Regions from separate parts of the Enterococcus silesiacus genome, predicted to be linked through region 2. Evidence: predicted binding sites of a transcription regulator. Region 2 holds the regulator's gene; the other holds the start of a gene.
What was found. Region 2 encodes NrdR, which represses ribonucleotide reductase genes. Its sites were predicted from a motif close to ACACNATATATNGTGT; they were not measured.
Positions count from the first base shown of each region.

Region 1 (5,063 bases), on a different contig from region 2:
ACAGCGCCAACTCCAGCGATAATACCATCCAGAATCAAGCTTTGCATCCACGGTGCTACTTGCCAACTGGTTAATAATCCTTCGATAGTATTTGGTACAAGGTTTCCGAATAATTCGTCATTGATCCAATCAGTGCCCATCGTACCCACAGTTTGAATCGCTAAATAATAAACAAACCACATGATCAATGCGAAGATCGGCAAAGCCAACCAACGGTTCGTTACGATTCGATCAATTTTATCACTTGTGCTGAACGTGATCTCATTTTTTTCAATCGCACAAAGAGCCGTTAAACGAGTGATAAATTCATATCGCTCATTGATTACGATCGATTCACTATCATCATCAAAGATTTTTTCAGTAATTTTAATAATGTCTTCTATTTCCTTTTGCTGAATTGTACTCAATTCCAGTTCATCCTGGACTCTAGCGTCTCTTTCAAACAATTTAATGCTATACCAACGGGCTTGCTTTTCTAACACACTATTCCCTAAAACATCCGTAATTTCATTTAGTGCTGCTTCTAGACGATTGTCATACGTTGGATAGTTAAACTCAGGTGGAAAGACTTCAGTGGTTTTAACTGCTTTTTTCATCAAGTCATCTAGCCCACGATTTTTTAAGGCGCTTATACCGACTACCTCTACACCTAAACCATAGGAAAGTTTTTCAATATTGATTTTTCTACCAGTCTTCTCTAAGATATCCATCATATTTAATCCGACCACCACTGGAATTCCTGTTTCCATCAATTGCGTCGTCAGATATAGATTTCGCTCCAAGTTCGTTGCATCTACAATGTTGACAATGATATCTGGGCTACCACTGAGTAAATAGTCTCTGGCAACAACTTCTTCTGGGGTATAAGGTGAAAGTGAGTAAATCCCTGGTAGATCTTGGATCGTCAGTTCTTTATTTTTTTTCAGCTTGCCTTCTTTTCGCTCCACTGTTACGCCTGGCCAATTCCCTACATATTGATTCGCACCGGTCAGTGCATTAAAGGCTGTCGTCTTTCCGCTATTTGGATTTCCCGTTAACGCAATATGCTGTTCTTTCATTCTCTTATCCCTCTTTCTGTACTAAAACCAGTTCTGCTTCATTTTTTCTCAATGTCAATTCGTAGCCACGAAGGTTGATTTCAATTGGATCACCTAGAGGCGCCATTTTCCGAACAAGAAGCTCTACCCCTTTTGTCAGCCCCATATCCATCAAACGCCTTTTGACCGCACCTTGTCCATGAATCCCAATAACTCTCGCTTTTTCCCCTACTGTTAATTGATCTAAAGACTGCCAACTTTCTTCACTTAAACTTTTTTCTACTATTGTAATTTGTTTTAACACAGATTGATTGATTGCAATTCGGCTATTGTGCAAAAGAACAATGCCGTTGTCACCTGAATAATTCACCAAGACAACCTTCCCACCTGGCACAAGACCAAGATTGTTCAAGTGTTTCTTCGCAAAGCCTTCTGCTTGGATTTCTTCAATCGCATAAACCTTATTTAATGTTGCCTGTGCCAGTGTTAACATTGCATTACCTCCTAATTTAAAAAACTGAACGAACTTATTTAGTCTTCTTTAGAGTTCTTCATTCCCTAGAGTTTTAGCTTTGTGGAATTGTTGAGATTGAAGTCGCGTACAATGAATAGCTCGTAAAGCTAAGTATAATCCAATCTTGTGAAAAAATTTCATTCGTATTATCAATGATATTGATAATCGTTCTCATTAAGTATACCTGTTTGTGAGGTTTAAATCAATCTTCTTTCTACCTATAGTAAGAAAATTTTTGCCCAACAAAATATCGCCATTTTGACTAGTGTGTCTCTTTCCATTCACCTACTATATCTTGTGCTTATCACATTAGGATTTCCAATGTAAAATTTAATAAATTTCTTTTTTTAACATAAAAATGACGAGAATAATGGCTTAAATCTAGAGAATACATGCTTTCATATTTCTTTCAAAAACACAAAACATGGTATTCCTTCGAAAAACAACCACAATATGTAGTGCCTAAGTGTTGACTTTTTCTCTGAGAGATTTATACTAGTGAAGTAAACTAATTGAGGGGGAATTAAAAATGAACGTAAAAATCTTTTCTAAAAATAATTGTATCCAATGTAAAATGGCAAAACGCTTTTTGAGCGAGAATAATATAGCATTTGAAGAAGTAAATATCGATATCCAACCAGACGCAATCGACTGGTTAAAAGAACAAGGATTCCAAAGTGTTCCGGTTATCACTTCTGATGCTACAACTGTTGTAGGATTCCGTCCTGATCAATTAAAACAATTGGCTAGCTAAATGAAAATTGTTTATTTTTCAGTCACCGGACAAACCAGACGCTTCATTAAAAAATTGGATTTAGCAGCTTACGAAATTGAGCCTGCGAATCCTTTTTTTGAGATAAATGAGCCTTTTGTCCTAGTCGTTCCTACTTATGACAAAGAAATCACTGAAGTAGTGAATGATTTTCTTGATTACAAAAACAATCAAGAATACTTGCAGGGCGTTGCTGGAGGCGGAAACCTCAATTTCGCAGAATTATATGTATATACAGCCAAAGACATAGCACGTGATTACAACGTTCCAATGCTTTTTTCTTTTGAATTTAGCGGCACGAACGAAGACGTGGAATCCTTTAAGAAAGTAGTGAATGAACTTGAGTCTAAAAGAAATTAAAGATGTTAGCTATTTTAAGCTGAATAATGAGATCAATCGTCCCGTTGACGGACAAATTCCTTTACATAAGGATAAAGAAGCATTGGAAGCTTTCTTCAAAGAAAATGTCCTTCCTAATACAAGAACCTTCAATACTATAGAAGAAAAAATCAACTACTTAATCGACAATGATTATTTAGAAACAGCATTTATCGAAAAATATTCTATGGCATTTATTGAACAATTATACACATTTCTTGATGAACAGCAGTTTGAATTCAAATCATTTATGGCAGCTTACAAGTTTTATTCACAATATGCACTTAAAAACAATGAAGGAACTGAATACTTAGAAAGCTATGAAGATCGTGTAGCTTTCAATGCCTTGTACTTCGCTGATGGCAATGAAGAATTAGCGTTAGTTTTAGCAGATGAAATGATCCACCAACGTTATCAACCTGCAACACCATCTTTCTTAAATGCTGGACGTAAACGTCGTGGCGAGCTTGTTTCTTGTTTCTTGATCCAAGTGACAGATGATATGAACAGCATTGGTCGTTCAATCAACTCAGCTTTACAATTATCACGTATTGGTGGCGGTGTAGGGATTACTTTAGCTAACTTACGTGAAGCAGGCGCTCCAATCAAAGGATACGAAGGAGCTGCCAGCGGTGTCGTTCCTGTTATGAAATTGTTCGAAGATAGCTTTAGTTATTCTAATCAATTAGGCCAACGCCAAGGTGCTGGAGTTGTTTATCTAAACGTCTTCCACCCAGATATCGAAATGTTCCTTTCAACGAAAAAAGAAAATGCGGATGAAAAAGTTCGTGTGAAAACTTTATCTTTAGGCGTTGTAGTTCCTGATAAATTTTATGAGTTAGCTCGTAATAATGAAGATATGTATCTATTCAGCCCATATAGTGTAGAACGTGAATATGGTGTGCCTTTCTCTTATGTTGATATTACAAAAGAATACGATAATCTAGTTGCTAATCCAAAAATTCGTAAACGTAAAATCAAAGCACGCGATCTAGAAAATGAAATCTCTAAATTACAACAAGAATCTGGCTACCCATATATTATCAATATCGATACAGCTAACAGAAGCAATCCAGCTTACGGCAAAATCATCATGAGTAATCTATGCTCAGAAATCTTACAAGTTCAAACACCATCTGTTTTGAATGGCAAACAAGAATATGAAACACTTGGTACAGATATCAGCTGTAACTTAGGTTCTACAAACATCGTTAATTTAATGGATAGCCCTGACTTTGGTAAATCAGTTCGTGCGATGACACGTGCGTTAACATTCGTGACTGATGCGTCAGATATTGATGTAGTGCCTTCTATTCAAAACGGAAATAGACTAAGTCACACAATCGGGCTTGGTGCGATGGGTCTGCATACATTCTTTGCTAAAAACCATATGGAGTATGGTTCTAAAGACTCACTTGATTTCACTAATGTTTACTTTACTTTATTGAACTACTGGACTTTAGTAGAAAGTAATAACATTGCCAAACAATACAATGAAACCTTCCATAATTTTGAAAAATCTGATTATGCTAATGGTTCCTATTTTGATAAATATATTGAAGGAGACTTCACTCCTCAATCAGATAAAGTCAAAGAAATATTTAAAGATATTTTTGTTCCAACTTCTGAGGATTGGGCAAACTTACGTGATGCAGTGAAAAAAGATGGTTTGTATCACCAAAACCGTTTAGCAGTAGCACCAAATGGTTCTATCTCATATATCAATGATACAAGTGCTAGTATCCACCCAATCACTCGTATGATCGAAGAACGCCAAGAAAAGAAAATCGGTAAAATCTACTACCCTGCTCCTTATCTAGCGAATGATACGATTCCTTATTACACATCTGCTTATGATATGGATATGCGCAAAGTGATCGATGTTTATGCGACAGCCCAACAACATGTGGATCAAGGAATGAGTTTAACCTTGTTTATGCGTTCTGAAATTCCAGAAGGTTTATATGAATGGAAAGATTCACCAAAACAAACAACACGTGATTTGAATATTTTACGTCACTATGCTTTCCATAAAGGTGTTAAATCAATTTATTACGTAAGAACATTTACGGATGATGCTGAAGAAATCGGTAGTAACCAATGTGAGAGTTGTGTTATCTAAAGATCAAGACAAACTTATACAAGAATATTTATTAAGATGTCTACTATATAATTTGAATTAATAAACTTGTAAAAAACCAAGCAAGGCGCCCTCTGGTCGCCTTGTTCTATGATTTACTGTATTTTATTGTAAAGGTAATGAGGAGGAAAATACATGGCAAGATACTATGAAGCAATCAACTGGAACGCCATCGAAGACGTCATTGATAAATCAACTTGGGAGAAACTAACGGAGCAGTTC
Region 1 is NZ_JXLC01000041.1:914-5,976, reverse strand. It holds gene feoB (ferrous iron transport protein B) at 1-1,058, opposite strand, end outside; gene RV15_RS17900 (FeoA family protein) at 1,063-1,530, opposite strand; gene nrdH (glutaredoxin-like protein NrdH) at 2,081-2,305, shown strand; gene nrdI (class Ib ribonucleoside-diphosphate reductase assembly flavoprotein NrdI) at 2,306-2,683, shown strand; gene nrdE (class 1b ribonucleoside-diphosphate reductase subunit alpha) at 2,664-4,823, shown strand; gene nrdF (class 1b ribonucleoside-diphosphate reductase subunit beta) at 4,977-5,063, shown strand, end outside.
Region 1: a site for NrdR is predicted at 1,998-2,013, ahead of nrdH (glutaredoxin-like protein NrdH). Genes of this name have one in related genera too.

Region 2 (5,063 bases):
GCGTTGCGTCACGGATAAATGTTTCTCTAACTCTTTCAAATCAAGATTTGATGAAAAGAACGTCACTAATTGCTCTTGCATTCGATATTGTAAAATAACGCTCAATACATCATCACGAATCCAAGAAGTCATTGATTCCGCACCTAAATCGTCAATCATCAAAACTGGTGATTTCTTGACCGCATCTAGCTTTGGTCCAACCATGTCTTTACCAATTGCTTGCTTCATCTCTACTGTAAATGTTGGAAAATGAACGATCGTCGTAACAAAACCACGCTCAGCTAAACTATTAGCTATTGCACCCAACAAGAACGATTTTCCGACACCAAACGTTCCTTGAAGATAAAGCCCTTTATGAAATTCTTTTGGTTTTGACGTGTATTCATTTAAAAATTTCATTGTCTCAGCCATCGCTTGAGCGCGACCTTGGGATGCTGTATCGAATCTACTTAAACTAGCTTCACGAACATCTTTTGGCATATCCATTGCACGCACTCGCTTACGAATTTCGTCTTCTTTTTGCTTAGCGATAAGCGCTTCTGTCGGTACATAGGTGACATCAATATAATGGAAATTCAAGGTCAATTTAGGCTCGTATCCAGGAGCAATCATGGTTGGATCATTCAGCTGATATTTACGTTTTTCTTGAACAAATTCATAAAGTTTTGAATAGCTTTTGCGAACATCATCGTCCGTCAATCGCTCGCGATTTTCCTGAATAAACTGTTGCACATCTGTATCTTTTAAGACAACTTCAACAAGCTCATTGTACCGTTCGTTCATATCTCTATTTTGAATGATTTTTGACATTTCTTTGCCTACATCTTCCATTATTTGTCGCCTCCTTTACTCAAGAAATCTTGAATTTCTTTATCCAATCTTGCTTGCTCTTCTTTAGATAACTTTTGTTCCTCAACTGGATTTTCTACCCAGTCAGGCAACGTTTCTTGACGAATCGGTCGATTATTTTGACCATATCGTTGTCTTGTTTGCTTTTGTTCCTTGCCTTTTTTAGCAATTTCACGCACATGCTCAATGGCCTTTTCTGGTGAAAAAATACCACTTTGTGCCCACTCATTAGCAATTCGATTGATATAGTCCGCTTTTAGTGTGGGTTGTTTTTGGATATTATAAACATAATTGATCAATACATTAATCACACTATTAGGCAAACCAGATTTACTCACCAAATACTTGACCAACGAACGTTCTTGAGGAGTTGTATACCCACCACGTTCATTTTTTAAAGCTTCCAAATAATTTAGTGGAAAATTCTTTTCACTATCCATGATCATTTGGATATCTTGAGTTGAAAAGCCGTTCATTTTTAATGAGTTATAGCGATACGTTTGTTGATCCTCAGCAGATAAATCCACCGAATCATTCTGTTGAAACTCACTAAGTCTTTGTTTTTTATCAGGATCATAGGTTCTATAAATTGCTCGTTCAAAGTCTTTGACATCAATCTTACTCGTATAATAATCAAATGATTTAGAACAAAAATCGATCATTTCCAATTCTGTAATGCCAAATAAATTATGAAAGACAAACACTTCTTCTTTAAATCCAGTATTATTGTCTGGAAGCTTGATTCCAAGTTTCTCGATTCCTTGAACAAAATAGGACCAATCAAAGCTTTCGTTGACGGCACTTGGTTTTCCGGCAGGCCTTGGATCATCAAAAGCTTGCTCCATTTGACTTAGCTGTTTGCTTTGAGACACGATTTGCTCTTCTTTGAAGACATAGATGTCCTTAAATCCTACTGATACCTCTTCAAAGCCAGTTAAATTAAGATATTTCGGCTTAAAGTGATCAAATAACTTATCTAGCTTTCTTTGCCCTACGCTATTTAACAGTGTTAATGACAATACTTCATCTTTAAAAAAACGCTCAGCAGTTTCAGGATGATTTAAACGATAGATGAAATGGATGCCTAATTCGGAATCCTCTTTGGCAAAGGTCGACAATAAGCCAATACCTTCTAATTTCATTCTAGCTGCTTCAATTTGTTTCATGCTGATATCCATCATCGTGATCAGATCGGCATGAAACAGAGATTCACTCATTCCCGACTCATCAATCTCTGATAAAAGTGTTAAATATAAGCTGAATGCTTGCGCACCAATTATTGGCTGATATAAAAGCGTCAATACCGCTTGTTCTTGATCCGCTAAGGGAGAAGCAATCGCTGTTTTAAATATACTTTTAGGACGGATTTCTTTCCAATTGTCTTTCAAGGAAAGACCTCCTTATTCATTCGTTGTATCTGAATTTGAAGATTTTGCTTTATCAACGATTCCCTGCAGTTCTTTTAAGAACACACTCATATCTTTAAATTGACGGTAGACACTGGCAAATCGGATATAGGCGATTTCATCCAAATTAACTAAATCTTCCATTACATATTCTCCGACCAAAGTAGTCGAAATCTCATTTTCACCTAAGCTACGTACACGGTTTTCGACATTGTCAACGATTTGCTCCATTTGTTCCATGGCAACTGGACGTTTTTCAGCCGAACGGATCAATCCACGCAAAATTTTCTCTCTATTAAACTCTTCCCGGTCGCCATTTTTCTTGATGACTAACAAAGGGGCTGCTTCAATTCGTTCGAATGTTGTAAAACGGTAATTGCAATTTTCACATTCTCTTCGACGACGAATCGCACGACCATCATCAGCTTGGCGACTATCGATTACACGGGAGTTATTATGATGACATCTTGGACAACGCATAGTGTTCACCTCATTTTATCTAATAATATCTATTTTTAAAGTTTCGTTTTAGTTTACTTTCTATATTATAACATGAAATGCCTGAGAAACCAGTCATTAACGATTACTTCTTAAGCATTTTTTTCTTATTGTAGGTCTCTTATTTAATAACAAATTTTGATTGTTTAAAAAAAAATAATCGAGTGAGACAACGTTCCAACCGTTCAATCTGACCCAATTATTATCGTCTTACAGTTCTATTTTGTCTCGCGTGCCCCAACCTGTATTCTTATGAGTAATATATCCCCAAATTCGAACAGGTGACAATACAAAAATTGCCCATAGTACAGTAAATGGAAAAGCTAAAAAAACAATCCATTTATCCCGATTTGCCAAATCATTCCTGGGAATTGAAAGATAGGCTAAGGAATAAACTGCACTAAATGCTAACGGAGCAACTAAAATTAATGGAAAATCGGTCATTACAAAAAATACCCAGTAAATCAATTGATACTTAATAACATTCATAGCCGCAAACATTGCCCAGCCAAATGCCTGTCTAAAAAAAACAAAACTATTAACAGGGAACAGCGCTAACCGCCAAAAACCTCTAATAAAACTGCCTCTGTTCCAACGTAGATGTTGTCGCACATGATGACTCAATTTATTCGGCAAATCTGTATAAGAAACTGCTGTCATTTGAGCAACGGTTCTCCCTAAAAGCATTGCCGCCATTGTTAAGAAACTATCATCTGAAAATTCTACTCTAACACGACCAAACGTTTCATTTTCATATCCTAATTTTTGCGCTAAGTATAACACTTCAGCCCGATAAAAGGCAATGGGGCCGCTATTAACAGCTACACTGCCAAACATAGAGTTCATCGATCGTTCTATCAATACCATGTGTCCGATCACTAATAAATCTGTAATTACAGTCAAAAGATTATCTGTAACATTTCTTGTCACGATCACACCCGCAACGGAATAAACACGCTCATCTTCAAACGGAATAATGCCTTGTTCTATCGCGTGCTCTTCAAAAACAGTATCACTATCGATCGTCAAAATAATCTCATTATGAAAATCAGAAATTTCTAAATGCTTATACGCATTTAGTTGTGCTGCCCGTTTTCCACTATTTTTCTGCTTAATAAATTGAAAGGAGATTCCTTTTTCCGCAAAAATCTCTTGGTATTCTTTTGCAATCTCTGAATAATCAACAAGCGAGCTGCCATCATCAACTGCTACTAATTCAGCCGGCAGAAGTGTTTGATTTAGAATAGATTGAAATGTATTTTTAACGTTTTCAATTGGTTCATTATACATAGGCATCAGTATATATACATTTCGATTACTGACTTTTTCATAGGCATATGGCGTATATAGAGTACTTAAAATAAGGGTGGCTAATGCCATACCACCGCTCATTGTAAAAAAAGGTGCAATCCCACTCAAAGAATGGCGATAACCACTTGGCAACCTAAATTGAAACCATACAATCGCTAAAGAAAGAATCGAAACAATCGTAAATACTAACAAAAAACCATTTTTATTATACAGTGTATGCTTAATATTCTGACTTCGAATATTTGCCCAAAAGCCTATTTTATAGCGCCTAATTTTAGGCTTGATTCCTAACTTACGTAATATTTTTTTCTGTTGAGGTTTAAATGTACAATGAATAATGATTTCTAACATAAAAATGATCAACATGACTAGTAATGGGAGTTTTCCAGATAAAATAAAACTTTCGATTGACGGGTGAAAAAAATGAATCAACTCATAAACTGAGATATACAGTATGGAGACGATGGGGATCATATACAGAAAAATTATACCTAAGAATTCTAATAAAAAGAAAAATCCTTTTTTCATCAAAACATCCTTTCAAAAAAGTTTTGCAGTGAATCTAATCTATTTTGCTTAATAATGATAACTCCTTATCAACGTTACCTCTTTGAATTCAAGCTCCACTCCCTTGGGAAGGTCTAGTTCTACATTGCCCAAATTAATGCTTTGTTGTTCACCACTGACCAAAACTTTTCGACTAAGATTTCGTTTGATTAGACTTACCTTGAGTATTGTTTGTTTTTGCTCTTTTTTTAAGGTATCATCGTAACGAAAAATCTTCTCTTCACGGACTTTTATCAACTGATTTAGCGCCAATTTATTTTGAGATTGAGGAAATTTAATGTCTCTTTTGAGATTAATTTCAGTCAATTCCTTATTTGAAATTGCTGCCACTAACTCTTCCCATGAATAGATATCTACGTATTTCTTTTCCTTAACAATCAGCAAATCCTCTTGTTTTTTGGATGTATCAAATAAAAATTTATCTCTTCCGTA
Region 2 is NZ_JXLC01000021.1:22,708-27,770, forward strand. It holds gene dnaI (primosomal protein DnaI) at 1-831, opposite strand, end outside; gene RV15_RS13395 (replication initiation and membrane attachment family protein) at 831-2,237, opposite strand; gene nrdR (transcriptional regulator NrdR) at 2,250-2,735, opposite strand; gene RV15_RS13405 (glycosyltransferase) at 2,964-4,592, opposite strand; gene RV15_RS13410 (pectate lyase-like adhesive domain-containing protein) at 4,641-5,063, opposite strand, start outside.